Regions from separate parts of the Angustibacter aerolatus genome, predicted to be linked through region 1. Evidence: riboswitches for the same ligand, from Rfam matches in the RefSeq annotation. Region 1 holds a riboswitch; each other region holds the start of a gene.
What was found. A riboswitch is a leader RNA that binds a small molecule or an ion and turns the genes downstream of it on or off. The one in region 1 is predicted to bind S-adenosylmethionine.
Positions count from the first base shown of each region.

Region 1 (5,290 bases):
CACCAGTTGTTCTTGTCGCCGTAGACGACGACGGTCGTGTCGCGACCGATGCCGCGCTCGCCCATGACCTGGGCGAAGCGCTCGCCGTCGACGTAGTCGCGCGTCACCGGGTCGTTGAGGTCGACGTGCCAGTCGACCTTCACGGCCCCCGGCACGTGGCCCGTGTCGTAGAGGAGCACGTCCTCGTCGGACTCGACGACGACCAGGCCGTCGTCGCCGAGGTGGTCGGCGAGCCACTGCGTCGTCACGAGCCGCTCCGGGTGGGCGTACTCGGCGAGCTTCGGGTCGGTGTCCTGCGGCAGGGTCACGTGGGGCTCCTCGTCTGGGTCTGCCGGTGCCAACCCGGGGATGGTGGCAGGTCTTCCCCGGGTGGGTCGCGGCCGGCTCGGGCATGATCAGCCCGTGGACGACGCGACGCAGCAGGACCCCGGGAACGGCGACCGACCGGCCGACGTGGCGGTGCCGGGCGGCGGCAGCGCGCCGGGGACCACCCCACCCGCTCGCGGCGGCAGGGGCACCGCCGGGGCGGCCCGGCTCGTCGAGCGCCTGCTCGACGTCGGCATCGACGGACGCGGCCCGTTCCCGTCCGCCCAGGCCGTCGCCGACGCGGCGATGGCGGAGCACCACGACGTCGAGCGGGCCGTCGACGCGGTGGTGCGCTCGCACCTGAAGGCCGCTGCCGCGGGAGGCTTCGTCACCAGCCTCGGCGGCTTCGTGACCATGCCCGTCGCCGTCCCCGCGAACGTCGTCGGCTTCTACGCGGTGGCCACCCGGGCGGTCGCGGCCGTGGCCGCCCTGCGCGGCTACGACCTGCGAGACCAGGGCGTGCGCACCGCAGTCGTCCTCACGCTGGTCGGGGCCGACGCGAACGACCTCCTGCGCAAGGCGGGGATGTCGACGACGGGCGGGCTGGCCGGGCTCGCGACCCGGCGGCTGCCGGGGCCCGTGCTCATGGCCCTGAACAAGGGCATCGGCTTCCGCCTGGTCGGCCGCGCCGGCCGCTCTGCGCTGTCGCGCCTCGGCCGGGGCGTGCCGTTCGTCGGCGGGGTCGTGGGTGCCGGGGTGGACGGCTACCTCCTGAAGCAGATCACCGACCACGCCCGACGCGAGTTCCCCCTGCGACTCGTGGCCGGGTCCTGAACCACGGCGCCGCGACGCGCCACGACGTGCGGGAACCGACCGGTCGGGTTCGCCGTCTGACACGACGAGGCCGCCGACCGCGCGACCGACCGACGGAGGGTGACGATGGCTGCACGATCGCGACAGACGTCCGGCACGGCCTGGTCGACCCTGTGGCGGCTGCTGCGGGGATCGCTGCGCCCCGGTGAGCCCGGTCTGCCCGATCGCGTGCGTGCCGTGCCCCGGCTGGTGCGCGCCGTGCACAGCGGCGAGTACACCGGCACGACCGGCACGCGGCTGATCGGGCTGGCGCTCGCCGCCGGCTACGTGCTGTCGCCGATCGACCTCGTGCCCGAGGTGCCGCTGGGCCTGCTGGGGCTCGGGGACGACGCGTTCGTGCTCAGCTGGTTGGCTGCCCGCCTGCTGGGCGAGACCGACGCCTTCCTGCGGTGGGAGCGCGCGGGCGAGGACGAGAGCGGACGCCGCCGGTTCGGGCGCTGGCGTCGACGTGGGGAGCGGCACGCGTCCGAGGCTGGCCGACCCGACGTCGTGCCCGGGCAGGTCGTGCGCTGACGGTGGACGGCCGTCGCCCGTCCACAGGCGCGGCCTGTGGACGCCGGCGACGGTCCACAGCGGTCGTCGGACGCAGGCGTCGTGACCGGCCGGCGTCGACGCTCGCCGCATGCCTGGACGACGCGACGACCGACCCACCACCGACCCCGCCCACCCGACCGACCCGACCGACCCGACCGACCCGACCGATTCGCGCTCCTCGACCGGGGCCACGGACCCGCGTCGGACAGCGGCCGACCGGGCGGCCGAGGTGCCGGCGGCCACGGTGCGCCACCCGGTCGAGCTGGTCGCCGCCCTCCCGCACCTGCTGGGGTACGAGCCCCGACGCAGCGTGGTGCTGCTGTCGCTCACGCGCGGGGCGCCGACGCTCGGGCTGATGGCCCGCGCCGACCTGCCGCCGACCGGCACGGGGACGACGCGGGTGCGGTCCTGGGCGGCGGCGGTGACGGAGGCAGTGGTCGCAGCACGCCCCGCCGCGGTGGTGGTCGTCGTCCACGACGACCGGCCGCGGGCAGTGGGAGCCAGACCGCCACGCAGCGCCGAGCGCGACGCGGTCGTCGCGGCGCTGCACCCGGTGCCGGTCTGGACGTTCTACGTCCACGACGGCGCCGCCTGGACGGACCCACTGGCCGACACCGCAGCCGACGGCCTGCGCCCCGCCCGCCGCCACGACCTGTCGGACCACCGGCACAGCGAGCTCGTGCTGCACTTCGTGCTGCAGGGCCGCGCACCGGCTCCCGACCGGGCGGCCGCCCTCGCCGCGCTGCGGCCCGGGTCGCCGCTGACCGCCGCAGCCGTGCAGGTGGCCGCCGACCGTGCCCGGGCCGATGCGCTCCACGACTGGGCGGCCCGTCGCGGCCGCGGGGCTGCAGCGCGGCAGGCTGCGACCGTGCGGCTGTTCGACGAGATGGTCGTCGGGCAGGCGAACCGCTCCGAACCCCCCGAGCTCGCCGACGTCGGGCGGCTGCTCGTCGGGCTGGGGGACCGCGACGTGCGCGACGTCCTGCTCGACCGCTGGAGCGGCTGGCGCGCCGCGGTGGGCGACGCAGACGTGGACGACCTCGACGACGTCGACGACTCGGACGCCGACCACGCGGTGGACGAGGCCGCAGCGGCCCTGCGTCGCCTCGGCGGGCGCATGGTGCCGGTGGACCGCGCGGGCGAGGAGTCGCCGGCGAGTCGCCTCGTCGGCACGCCGGACGGCGTCGCCGCCGTCGGAGGTCTGCTGACCCGGCTCTGCACGCTCGCGCCGGACGCGCTCGCCGCGCCCGTCGCCACCATGCTGGCCGTGCACCACTGGACCCGTGGTGACGGCCCGCTGGCGGCGGTCGCCTGCGAGCGGGCCCTGGAGGTGGACGCCGGGTACCCGCTGGCGGTCCTGGTCGACGAGGCGCTGCGGACGGGCGTGGTGCCCCGGTGGGCCTCGGCGGTCGACGTGAGGTCCACCATGTGAGACGGCGGCGTCCAGAGCGTGGATCCGCGGCGGTGGTCTGGGGTACCTTCGGCCCAGGTCATGAGCGCCAGCGTCAAGCCCCGGCTCGCTGGCCGGCAACCCTCCACTCGCGGTGGGGTGCCCCGGGTGATGACCCGGCTGCTCCGTCACGGTGACGGACGGCAAGCGCGGGTCCGTCGTGCCGACGGACCCCAGAGATGGGAGTCCCCCGATGAGCTGTCGACGCGACCGCTGACGCAGGACCCGGTGACGGGCCGGACGACCGGCGCGTCCCGCTGCCGCGCCCCGCGGGGCGTGAGCAGGCACCCACCAGCACGCACGAGCACGCACCCACCAGCACGCACCGAGGAGCAGAGATGTCCGACGGTTGGTCCTTCGAGACGCGACAGATCCACGCCGGTCAGCAGCCGGACGCCGCCACCGGCGCCCGGTCGCTGCCCATCTACCAGACGACGTCCTACGTCTTCAAGGACGCCGAGCACGCCGCGAACCTGTTCGGGCTCAAGGAGTTCGGCAACATCTACACGCGCCTGATGAACCCCACGACCGACGTCGTGGAGCAGCGCGTGGCGAACCTCGAGGGCGGCGTGGGGGCCCTGCTGGTCGCCAGCGGTCAGTCGGCCGAGACGCTGGCGCTGCTGAACGTCGCGGAGGCCGGTGACCACGTGGTGGCCAGCCCCAGCCTCTACGGCGGCACGTACAACCTGCTGCACTACACGTTCCCCAAGCTGGGCGTGCAGGTCACCTTCGTCGACGACCCCGACGACCTCGAGTCGTGGCGTGCCGCGGTGCGGCCGAACACCAAGGCCTTCTTCGCCGAGACCATCTCGAACCCCAAGCAGGACGTGCTCGACATCGAGGGCGTCTCCGGTGTCGCGCACGACGCCGGCGTGCCGTTGATCGTCGACAACACGGTGGCCACGCCGTACCTCATCCGCCCGCTCGAGTGGGGCGCCGACGTCGTGGTGCACTCGGCGACCAAGTACCTCGGCGGCCACGGCAGCGCGATCGGCGGCGTGATCGTCGACGGCGGTCGCTTCGACTACACCGCCGAGCCGGATCGGTTCCCGGGGTTCAACCAGCCCGACCCGAGCTACCACGGTCTCGTCTACGGCCGCGACCTCGGCGTCGGCAGCCCGCTGGGGGCGAACCTCTCGTACATCCTCAAGGCGCGCGTGCAGCTGCTGCGCGACCTCGGACCGTCGATCTCGCCGTTCAACAGCTTCCTGCTCTCGCAGGGGATCGAGACGCTCAGCCTGCGCATCGAGCGGCACGTCGCCAACGCCGAGGCCGTCGCCACCTGGCTCGAGGGTCGCGACGAGGTCGAGCGGGTCGCGTACGCCGGCCTCGAGAGCAGCCCGTGGCGCGAGAACGCGCGCAAGTACGCGCCGCGCGGTGCGGGCGCGGTGCTGGCCTTCGAGATCGTCGGCGGTCTCGAGGCCGGGCAGCGCTTCGTGGAGGCGCTCGAGCTGCACAGCCACGTCGCGAACATCGGCGACGTGCGCAGCCTGGTGATCCACCCGGCGTCGACGACCCACAGCCAGCTCTCGCCCGAGGAGCAGGCCGCGAGCGGGGTCACCCCCGGCCTGGTGCGGCTGGCCGTGGGGTTGGAGCACCTCGACGACATCCTCGCCGACCTCGAGGCCGGCTTCCGGGCCGCCAAGGGCTCCTGATGACCGTGACCGGCCACTGGCGACCCGGCGACCCCGTGGGGCACCGCCGGTTCGCCGAGGTCGGCACGATCACCCTCGAGGCCAGGGGCGCGCTGCCCGACGTCACGGTCGCCTACGAGACGTGGGGCACGCTGAACGCGGCGGTCGACAACGCCGTGCTGGTGCTGCACGCGCTCACCGGTGACAGCCACGTGGCCGGACCGGCCGGGGACGGCCACCCGACGCCCGGGTGGTGGGACGGGCTCGTCGGCCCGGGCCGCGCGCTCGACACCGACCGCTGGTTCGTGGTGGCGCCGAACGTGCTCGGTGGCTGCCAGGGCACCACGGGTCCGTCGTCCGTCGCGCCCGACGGCCGGGCCTGGGGCTCGCGCTTCCCGTTCCTGACGGTGCGCGACCAGGTCGAGGCGGAGGTGCGCCTGGCCGACGCCCTGGGCATCGGCACGTGGGCGAGCGTCGTCGGCGGCTCGATGGG
Region 1 covers NZ_BAAHBM010000021.1:11,325-16,614, forward strand. The annotation lists gene ACYVI6_RS07355 (sulfurtransferase) at 1-308, opposite strand, end outside; gene ACYVI6_RS07360 (EcsC family protein) at 403-1,140, shown strand; gene ACYVI6_RS07365 (YkvA family protein) at 1,348-1,692, shown strand; gene ACYVI6_RS07370 (DUF4192 family protein) at 1,802-3,145, shown strand; SAM riboswitch class IV at 3,202-3,319, shown strand; gene ACYVI6_RS07375 (bifunctional o-acetylhomoserine/o-acetylserine sulfhydrylase) at 3,502-4,818, shown strand; gene metX (homoserine O-acetyltransferase MetX) at 4,818-5,290, shown strand, end outside.

Region 2 (5,290 bases), on a different contig from region 1:
GCGGTCGGCGCTCAGCACCAGCAGCGGCCGCCCGGTGTGCGCGGCCTCGAGCACCGCCGGGTGCAGGTTCACCACCGCGGTGCCGGACGTCGTCACGACCGGCACCGGCACGCCGCCGGTCGCCAGGCCGAGCGCGAGGAAACCGGCCGACCGCTCGTCGGTGCGCACGTGCAGCTCGAGGCGGCCCGCGGCGTCGGCGGCGTGCAGCGCGTAGGCCAGCGGCGCCGAGCGCGACCCGGGGCACAGCACCGCGTGCCGCACGCCGTGCCGCACCAGCTCGTCGACCAGCACGGTGGCGCACGCCGTCGAGGGGTTCACCGGCGGATCATCCCGCAGCGACCGGTGGCGCTCACGCGCGGACGCGCTTCGACAGGTACTCGGCCGAGGCCCGGTACCCGAGGGCCGCGTAGAAGTCCTGGGCCCGCCGGGTCGCCAGCGCCACCAGGCCGGCACCGTGCCCGGCGGCCCACTCCTCCGCCGCGGCCGTCAGCGCCCGGCCGGTGCCTCGCCGCTGGTGCCGGACGTCGACCGCGAGCTCCTCGATCCAGCAGACCGGCCCGTTCGCGAAGAAGGTCTGGTGCACGAAGGCCAGCAGGTACCCCACGACGTCCCCGTCCTGGTCGGCCACCAGCAGCAGCGCCGCCCGGTCGGCCAGCAGCGCCGGCCACGCGCGGTCGAACGCGGCGGCGTCCGGCTCGAAGCTCGTCGCGGTGGCGGCCGCCAGCACCTGCACGCCCGCGGCGTCACCGGGCCGCGCCGGCCGCACCAGCACGGTCACAGCAGGGCCCAGCAGCGCGCCAGCCGGTCGAGCCACCAGTCGCGACGGTCGGGCGGAGCGGCGACCTCGTCGAGGCGATCCGGGTCGACCGTGGCGGCGGCCGGCAGCGAGCCGCCGCGGGGGCGCAGCGGGGTCGAGGTGACGTCGTGCTCGAACAGGCCGACGGTGCCGAGGCCGCACGCGAACGGCAGGCTGGGCAGCGCGGCGGCCAGGGCGACGCCGGCCGCGATGCCCACCGACGTGTCGAGCGCCGAGGACACCACCACGGGCAGCCCGCACGCCGCGGCGACCTCCAGCGCGGCCGGCACCCCGCCGAGCGGCGCCACCTTGACCACCACGACGTCGGCGCTGCCCGCGGCCGCGACCCGCAGCGGGTCCTCGGCCTTGCGGATGCTCTCGTCGGCGGCCACCAGCACGTCGGTGCCGTCGGCCGCCAGCAGCAGCCGCAGCTCGCCCAGCTCCTCGAGGGTGGCGCACGGCTGCTCGGCGTACTCCAGGTCGTGCCGCGCCAGCCGGGCCAGCGCCCGCCGCGCGTCGTCCACCGACCAGCCGCCGTTCGCGTCGACGCGCACGCGGCCCCCGGCGCCCAGCAGCCGCCGCACCTCGCCGACGCGCGCCACGTCGTCGTCGAGCGACTGGCCGGGCTCGGCGACCTTCACCTTCGCCGTGGTGCACCCGTCGAACCGGGCCAGCACGCCCTCGACGTCGGCCGGGCCGACGGCCGGCACGGTGGCGTTGACCGGCACGTGGTCGCGCACCGCCCGCGGCACCGGGGCGGTGGCCGACGCGAGGGCCGACCGCAGCCAGCGCGCCGCCTCGACGTCGTCGTACTCGACGAACGGCGAGAACTCGCCCCAGCCGGCCGGGCCGCGCAGCAGCAGCGCCTCGCGCGTGGTGATGCCGCGGAACCGCACGCGCATCGGCAGGCTCACGACGCGCGCCGTCCGCACCAGCGTCTCCAGGTCGGGCTGCACGCGCCTATCCTCGCCGACGTGCGCAACGAGCCCGTCAGCGAGACCTTCGACCCGTCCGCGTGGACGCCGGTCGCCGGCTTCGAGTTCACCGACGTCACCTACCACCGCGCCGTCGACACCGGTGCCGTGCGCATCGCGTTCGACCGGCCGGAGGTGCGCAACGCCTTCCGGCCGCACACCGTCGACGAGCTGTACCGCGCGCTCGACCACGCCCGCATGACACCCGACGTCGGGTGCGTGCTGCTCACCGGCAACGGCCCGAGCCCCAAGGACGGCGGCCGCGCCTTCTGCTCCGGCGGCGACCAGCGCATCCGCGGCCGCAGCGGCTACCAGTACGCGGACGGCGAGACCGCCGAGACGGTCGACGAGGCCCGGGTGAAGGCGGCCGGCGGGCGCCTGCACGTGCTCGAGGTGCAGCGGCTCATCCGCACGATGCCCAAGGTGGTCATCGCCGTCGTCAACGGGTGGGCGGCCGGCGGCGGCCACAGCCTGCACGTCGTCTGCGACCTCACGATCGCCAGCCGCGAGCACGCCCGCTTCAAGCAGACCGACGCCGACGTCGGCTCGTTCGACGCCGGCTACGGCTCGGCCTACCTGGCGCGCATGGTCGGCCAGAAGGCCGCGCGCGAGATCTTCTTCCTGGGCCGCACCTACGACGCCGAGACCATGCAGCGCATGGGCGCCGTCAACGAGGTCGCCGACCACGCCGAGCTCGAGGCCACCGCGCTGCAGTGGGCCCGCGAGATCAACGGCAAGAGCCCCACCGCGCAGCGCATGCTGAAGTACGCCTTCAACCTGGTGGACGACGGCCTCATGGGTCAGCAGGTCTTCGCCGGCGAGGCCACCCGCCTCGCCTACATGACCGACGAGGCCGTCGAGGGCCGCGACGCCTTCCTGCAGAAGCGCGACCCCGACTGGACGCCCTTCCCCTGGTACTTCTGACCCAGAACGCTTGCAGGACAACGGGTGTGTCGAGGGACACACCGGGGCGCCCGGTCTCGATTTGGCGGACGGCGCGAGCGGGTGCGACGATCGACCTGCCCATCCAGAGCGACCGAGAGACCTGGCTCGTCGACGTCGCAGCAACCGCCCCTCGGGGTGAGGTGCTACCGCCAGGACCGATGGAGGACCACCCCGTGACGCCCCGCTCCACCCTGTGCTCGCGCCGGCACGTCGACCTCTGCCGCACCAGCGGCATGCTCTGTCGGCTCCGTCGAGCCTGACCGCACCCACCACCCCCTCGGCCTCGGCGCGCTGACGCGTCGGGGCTGCTGCGGCGCGCCTCGGGCCCGCCGCGACGAACCCCCGTGGACGCCAAGAGCGTTCTGCCACACCACATCTGGAGATCCCTGTGCGCTTGTCCCGTCTCGTGCCCGCCGTCACCGCCGCCTCCCTCGCGGTGCTGCTCGCCGCCTGCGGCGGTGGCTCCTCGGCGTCGAAGGCCGCGAGCAACCCGTACGACCTGCAGCAGCCCGGCACCCTGCGCGTCGGCACGCTGACCGACGCGCCGCCGAACGTGTACTTGAAGGACGGCAAGTTCACTGGCTTCGACAACGACCTGCTGACCGCGGTCGCGGCGAAGGTCGGGCTCAAGGTGCAGTTCGCCGGCACCGACTTCTCGGCGCTGCTGGCGCAGGTGAACGCGGGCCGCTTCGACGTCGGCAGCTCGTCGATCACCATCACCGAGGCCCGCAAGAAGACCGTGGACTTCGGCAACGGCTACGACTTCGGCTACTTCGGTCTGGACGTGCCCGCCGGCTCGACGGTGAAGGGCTTCGACCAGCTGCAGGGCAAGCGCGTCGTCGTCGTCCAGGGCACCGTGCAGGACGACTACGCGACGAAGCAGAACCTCGACCCGGTGCGCGTGCCCGACTACAACGCGGCGCTGAACCAGCTGCGCACCCAGACGTCCGACGCGTGGATCGCGCCCGCCGAGATCGGCGAGAAGTCGGCGAAGGACAGCAAGGGCAAGATCGTGGTCGCCGCGACCGAGCTCAGCCCCGCCCCGACGGCGTTCGCGGTGAAGCGCGGCAACACGAAGCTGAAGGCCGCGCTGGACAAGGGTCTCGACGAGGTCATCGCCGACGGCACCTGGACGAAGCTGCAGGAGCAGTACTACCCGGGCCGCCCGGTGCCGGCCGACTTCGAGCCCGGGAGCGGCACCGTGAAGTTCCCGCCGGTCACCGCGAGCGCGACCGCGACGTCCTGACCGACGCACCGCACCGACACCCGGCCGGGTGGTCCGCACCCGCGGGCCGCCCGGCCACTGCACCAGGGAGACCCGCATGGAGACGCTGCGCACCGTCTGGCAGACGTTCTTCGACCTCGACGCCATGCGCGAGGCGCTGCCCGACATGCTCACGGTCGGGCTCCGCAACACGCTCGTGCTGGCGATCGCGTCGGCGGTGCTCGGCACCGTGCTGGGTCTGCTGCTCGCGACCGCCGGACTGGCCCGCACCCGTTGGCTGCGCTGGCCGGCGCGCGTCTACACCGACCTGTTCCGCGGCCTGCCGGTGGCCGTGACGATCCTGCTGGTCGGCGTCGGCCTGGCACCCGTGGGGCTCGCGCTGTGGGGCCCGAACCCGTACCCGCTCGGCATCCTGGCGCTCGGCCTGGTGGCGGCGGCGTACATGGGCGAGATCTTCCGGTCGGGCATCCAGAGCGTCGAGGCCGGCCAGCTCGAGGCCAGCCGCGCCCTCGGGTTCTCGCACCGTCAGGCGATGCGGCTGGTGATCGTGCCGCAGGGCGTGCGTCGCGTGCTGCCGGCCTGGGTGAACCAGCTCATCGCGCTCATCAAGGACTCGAGCCTGGTCTACTTCCTCGGCCTGCTCGCCAGCCAGCGCGAGCTGTTCCGCATCGGCCAGGACTACGCCGCCAACACCGGCAACGCGTCGGCGCTCGTCCTCGCCGGGCTCGTGTACCTCGTGATCACCGTGCCGCTCACGCACGCCGTGAACGCGGTCGACCGGCGGCTGCGCGAGGGGCGTCCCGCCGACGGCGTCGAGGCACCGGACGACGACGCAGCCCTCACCGCCGACCCGACGACCGGAGCCGCCCGATGAGCACCTCCCCCACCGCGACGTCGACGGACGCGCTGTCGGTGACGCTCGACGACGTGCACCTGGCCTTCGGTCGCAACCAGGTGCTGCGCGGCGTCAGCCTGCACGTGCCGGCCGGCACCACCACGTGCGTCGTCGGTCCGTCCGGCTCCGGCAAGTCGACGGCGCTGCGCATCGTGAACCGCCTGCTGGAGCCCGACTCGGGCGACCTGCTCGTCGACGGCCGCAGCGTGCTCGCGGACGACGTCGACGAGCACCGCAAGCGCATCGGCATGGTGTTCCAGCAGTTCAACCTGTTCCCGCACCGCACGGTGCTCGACAACGTGACGCTCGCGCTGCGCCACCTGCGCGGGCTCTCACCGGACGCCGCAGAGCACGTCGCGCTGCAGCGGCTCGACGCGGTCGGGTTGCGGCACAAGGCCTCCAGCCGTCCCGCACAGCTCTCGGGCGGTCAGCAGCAGCGCGTCGCCATCGCCCGT
Region 2 covers NZ_BAAHBM010000052.1:18,301-23,590, reverse strand. The annotation lists partial or broken gene menD (2-succinyl-5-enolpyruvyl-6-hydroxy-3-cyclohexene-1-carboxylic-acid synthase) at 1-318, opposite strand, end outside; gene ACYVI6_RS12540 (GNAT family N-acetyltransferase) at 350-772, opposite strand; gene ACYVI6_RS12535 (o-succinylbenzoate synthase) at 775-1,752, opposite strand; gene ACYVI6_RS12530 (1,4-dihydroxy-2-naphthoyl-CoA synthase) at 1,771-2,694, shown strand; SAM riboswitch class I at 2,791-2,880, shown strand; gene ACYVI6_RS12525 (ABC transporter substrate-binding protein) at 3,110-3,961, shown strand; gene ACYVI6_RS12520 (amino acid ABC transporter permease) at 4,038-4,814, shown strand; gene ACYVI6_RS12515 (amino acid ABC transporter ATP-binding protein) at 4,811-5,290, shown strand, end outside.
Region 2: another riboswitch for S-adenosylmethionine. It lies ahead of ACYVI6_RS12525 (ABC transporter substrate-binding protein); the one in region 1 lies ahead of ACYVI6_RS07375 (bifunctional o-acetylhomoserine/o-acetylserine sulfhydrylase).

Region 3 (5,290 bases), on a different contig from region 1:
CACGAACTCGACCACCACCCGCAGCAGCCCGGCGTGCGGCACGTTGCCGTTGGGCAGCGCGAACAGCGCGAAGACCAGCAGCATCACCGCGTACAGCCCGGCCGCGCCGGCCAGCGCCGTGCCGGCCCGGCGCACGCGGGCGAACCCGAGCAGCAGCAGCGGGCAGAGCAGGTAGACCAGCCACTCGGCGCTGATCGACCAGGCCGGGGCGTTGAAGCTCGGCCGGTCGCTGAACCACAGGTGCGTCATGGTGAGGTTCTCGACGTACGCCGCCGGGGTGCGCCGGTGCCCGTCCGCCGAGACGCCGAGCGCCCCGACCGCCGCGGCGTAGAGCAGGTCGGCGTGCAGCGTCACCACCTGCACCGGCCACACTCTGGCCACCCGGTTCTGCACGAAGTCGCGGGCCTCGCGCGGGCGCCAGCGGTCGAGCCGGTGGCCGTAGTTGTAGGCCAGCACGAAGCCGGACAGCACGAAGAACACGTCCACGCCGAGGTAGCCCGACGCCAGCAGCGGGTCGAGGTGACGCGCCGGCGGCACCAGCCGCTCGACGTCCGCCCGGTAGTGGAACAGCACCACCCAGACCGCCGCCACGGCACGCAACCCGGTCAGCGCCGCGATGGACGGCGGTCGGCCGGCCGGCTCGGCGGTGGTGTGGCGCATCACCTCCAGGGTGGCAGGCCGCCCCCGCACCCGCCCGCCGTAGACTCCCCGGGCCGGGCGGCTCGCCCGGGCGCGCGCAGCCCACCACCCCACGGAGCCCCGCCCCCATGAGCGAGATCGTCGTCTTCAGCGGCAGCGCGCACACCGAGCTGGCCGCCGAGATCTGCGCCGAGATCGGCGTCGAGCTGGCCCCCACGACGCTGCAGCGCTTCAGCAACGACTGCATGCAGGTGCAGCTGCGGGCCAACTGCCGCCAGCGCGACGTGTTCATCGTGCAGCCGCTCGTGCCGCCGGTGCAGGAGCACCTGATGGAGCTGCTGCTCATGCTCGACGCCGCCCGGGGCGCCTCGGCGGCGAGCATCACCGCCGTCATCCCGCACTACGCCTACGCGCGCAGCGACAAGAAGGACGCGCCGCGCATCTCGATCGGCGGCCGGCTGGTGGCCGACCTCATCGCCACGGCGGGCGCCGACCGCGTGGTGACGATGGCGCTGCACGCCCCGCAGGTGCACGGGTTCTTCTCGGTGCCGGTCGACCACCTGTCGGCGATCGGCGACCTGGCGATGCACTACCGCGGTCGCGACCTGTCGAACACCGTCGTGGTCTCCCCCGACCTCGGCAACGCCAAGGCGGCCACCGCGTTCGCCCGGCTGCTCGACGTGCCGGTCGCCGCCGGCTCGAAGCAGCGGCTGGCCGACGACCGCGTGGTCATCGACATGATCGTCGGCGACGTCGACGGCAAGGACGTCATCGTGCTCGACGACGAGATCGCCACCGGCGGCTCGGTCGTCGAGCTGCTCGAGGCGCTGCGCTCCCGGCACGTGCGCACCGTCTCGCTGGCGTGCACCCACGGCCTGTTCACCGGCCCGGCCATCGAGCGGCTCTCGGCCCGCGACGACGTCACCGAGGTGGTCACCACCAACACCGTGCCGCAGGCCGGGCACTACGGGCTGCCGCACCTCGAGGTCCGCTCGGTCGCGCCGGTCTTCGCCGAGGCGATCAGCCGCATCCACCTCGGCGAGTCGGTGTCGAGCCTGTTCTCCGACGTCCCCACCCACGGCTAGGGCGGGCAGACCCTAGCTCTCGCAGGGACTCGCGCCCGCGGGGCCGGCGCTGTCGCCCGCCCAGGCCGGCAGCGGGCGCGGGTCGGGGCTCGGCGCCCAGCGACCCTCGGTGCGGGCGTAGGTCCACGAGGGGCCGTGCGCGACCAGCTCGGCGACGGCGGCCACCAGCCGGTCGACGTCCTCGGTGCGCGAGCCGACGCCGACGCTGGCCCGCACCGCCCCGGCGTCGAGCCCGAGGTGGGCGAGCAGCGGGTGCGCGCAGAACCGGCCGTCGCGGACGCCGATGCCGTGCTCGGCCGACAGGTACGCGGCGACCAGCCCCGCGTCGACCCCGTCGACCGTGAAGGTGACGACGCCGATCGAGGGGGCGTCGTCGGCGAAGACCCGGTGCACCTCGACGCCGTCGAGCGCGGTCAGCCCGTGCACCAGCCGCTCGCGCAGCGCCGCCTCGTGCACCTCGAGCGCCGCCTCGGGCAGCGCGCCCAGCGCCTCGCAAGCGGCGGCCAGCGCCACCGCGCCGAGCACGTTCGGGGTGCCGCCCTCGTGCCGCGCCGGGGCGCACGCCCACTGCGTCTGCTCGACGTCGACCTGCACGACGGCGCCGCCGCCGGCCAGGTGCGGTGTGCCGCGGTCGAGCCAGTCGCGCCGGCCGACCAGCGCGCCCGCGCCGTACGGCGCGTAGAGCTTGTGGCCGCTGAACGCCACGTAGTCGGCGCCGCTCTCGGTGAGGCTGATCCGGCGGTGCGGGGCGAGCTGGGCGGCGTCGACCACCACGCGGGCGCCGTGCCGGTGCGCGAGCCGCACCAGGCGGTCGACGGGCAGCTCCTCGCCGGTGACGTTCGACGCGCCGGTGACGGCGAGCAGCGCGGCCGGGCGCTCGGCCAGCACCCGCTCGAGCTCGGCGAGCGTGCCCTCCAGCGTCGGCTGCGTGGCGACGGCGCGGTGCGGTCGGGCCTGCCAGGGCAGCAGGTTCGCGTGGTGCTCGAGGTCGAGGAACACCACGTCGCCCCACGTCGGCAGACAGCCCGCGAGCAGGTTCAGCGCATCGGTGGTGTTGCGGGTCAGCACGACGACGTCGCCGGGCCGGGCGCCCACGAAGCCGCCGATCGTGCGGCGGCTCTGCTCGAGCGCCGACGTCGACACCTGCGAGGCCCAGCCGGCACCGCGGTGCACGCTCGCGTAGTACGGCAGCGCGGCGGTGACGCGCGCGGCCACCGACTCGAGGCACTGGGCGCTCGCGGCCTGGTCGAGGTTCACGTGCCGCACGGTCCGACCGTCGACGAGCGGCGCGGCCAGGTCGGCGCCGACCACCGGCAGCAGTGGCCCTGCCCCCGGCCAGTCGGACGCCGGGGCGCCGGGACGGGTAGCAGGACGGGCGACGGTGCGGGGTGTGGTCGGGCGGGCGATGGTCGACATGACGTCTCCACGACGGGTCAGGGACCCACGTGCCGCAGGTCCGCGCTTGCGCCGGCACCTCGCCGACGCCAGGTCCTCACCCGGGGCACCCCGCCGCGGAGGAGGGTTGCCGGCCAGCAAGCCGGGGCTGAACGCTGGCACTCGTGACCTACGTCAGAAGGTATCGGCAGCCCGCGCCGCCGGTCCACCCTTCGAGCCGCATCTTCTCGACCTGCGAGACGCCGGGCTAGCGCTCGAGCGTCGTCGGCCCCGTCGACGGGCCGTCCACGACCGGGCCGTCCGGCGTCCACCGGATCGGGTCGAGGCACATCCGGCGGGCCGTCTGCTCGACGTCCCACGCGTGGTAGACCATCACGTCGAGCCCGTCGGGCGTGGTGACCACGCTGTTGTGGCCGGGCCCGACGACGCCTGGCACGCTGCGCAGCAGCGGCTCCCGCGCGGTCTCGACCCAGGGCCCGTCGGGGCGGTCGGCCACAGCGTGCGCGACGCCGTACGTCGGCTCCTGCCACGACCCGCCGGAGTAGAAGAGGTGGTAGCGGCCGCCGCGGTGCACGACGAACGGCCCCTCCAGCGTGTGCCAGTCGTAGACCTTCCCGTACATCGAGCGCTGCCGCTGGTACAGCTGCCAGTCGCCGGTCGGCTCGAGCACCGCGGTCGTCGGGCCGGCGAGCCGGGTCATGCCGTCGAGCCTGGCGACGGCGAGCATGGTGCCGACCCGCTCGGTGTCGAGCACGTCGCGGGCGAAGAACAGCCACCAGTCGCCGTCGGCGTCGCGGAAGGGGTGCGGGTCGATGGCGAAGCGCTCCCCCTCGGTGAGCACGTGCCCGGTGTCGCGGTACGGGCCGACCGGGTCGTCGGCCACCGCGACCCGCACCTGGTGCCCGACGTCGCCGGTGCCGGCCGAGTAGTACATCCACCAGCGGCCCTCGGCGTGCGCGACCTCGGGCGCCCAGTAGTCGGTACCCAGCCCGGGCACCTGCTCCAGCGCCCCGCCGACGCTGCGCCAGTGCACGAGGTCGTCCGAGCGCAGCACCTCGAAGGCCCGCCCGTCGACCGTGCGCCCGGTGCCGAAGGCGACGTACCCGTCGTCGGTGCGGAGCACGAACGGGTCGGCGAGGTAGCCGTCGTGCACCGGGTTCGCGTAGCTGGTCGGCATGGTCTTGATGCTGCCACCGGCGGCCGCGGGCGCCCACCGAGCGGGCCCCGACAGGAGCGCCGACCGGGTGGTGCCCGGGCGTGCCCGCTTCGTGACCTGTCCGTGACCGAAGTCGGGTGCATGGACGGCGATCGGGTGGGTACGGGCGCAGCGCACGCGGACGACGACGTCCGCGGCACCGGGCGACGAAGGAGCCGCCATGAGGCGCAGCGCACGACCCGCAGCACGCCGGACGGCGCTGGCGGCCCTGCTCGCGACGGGCCTGGCCGTGCCCGCCGCGCAGGCCGCGACGCCCGCCGACCGGACGCAGCCGGCCACCTACCGCAACCCCGTCTCGCAGGGCTTCGCCGACACCTTCGCCGACCCCTCCCTGCTGCGCGGCAAGGACGGCTGGTGGTACGCCGTCGGCACCTCCGACCCGCTGCGCGAGGGCGAGGGCACGCCGCACCAGATCCCGATCGCCCGCTCGCGCGACCTCGTGAGCTGGACGCACGTCGGCGACGCCTTCACCGCGGCCACCCGTCCGGCCTGGGCCACCGCGGACGCCGGCCTCTGGGCGCCCGACCTGCGCTACGTCGACGGCGAGTACCGCATGTACTACGTGGTCACCGACACCACCGTCACCCCCGAGTCGGGTGACAACGCGATCGGCGTCGCGACCGCCCCGACCCCCGCGGGCCCGTGGACCGACAGCGGTGCACCGGTGGTCGCCCCGCGGCACGGCGCCGGCGGCTCGGGCGACTTCCTGTGGACGTTCGACCCGAACGTGGTGACCGACGCCGACGGCACCCAGTGGCTGATGTACGGCTCGTACTACGGCGGGATCTTCGTGGTGCGGCTGAGCGCCGACGGCCGCAGCACCGTCGGCACGGCGACGCGCATCGCGATCGACAACAAGTTCGAGGGCGCCTACGCCGTGCACCGCGGCGGGTACTGGTACCTGTTCGCCTCGACCGCCAACTGCTGCGCCGGCCCGACCACCGGGTACTCGGTG
Region 3 covers NZ_BAAHBM010000131.1:428-5,717, reverse strand. The annotation lists gene ACYVI6_RS17710 (acyltransferase family protein) at 1-660, opposite strand, end outside; gene ACYVI6_RS17705 (ribose-phosphate diphosphokinase) at 768-1,724, shown strand; gene ACYVI6_RS17700 (aminotransferase class V-fold PLP-dependent enzyme) at 1,737-3,140, opposite strand; SAM riboswitch class IV at 3,178-3,289, opposite strand; gene ACYVI6_RS17695 (glycoside hydrolase family 43 protein) at 3,367-4,296, opposite strand; partial or broken gene ACYVI6_RS17690 (family 43 glycosylhydrolase) at 4,496-5,290, shown strand, end outside.
Region 3: another riboswitch for S-adenosylmethionine. It lies ahead of ACYVI6_RS17700 (aminotransferase class V-fold PLP-dependent enzyme); the one in region 1 lies ahead of ACYVI6_RS07375 (bifunctional o-acetylhomoserine/o-acetylserine sulfhydrylase).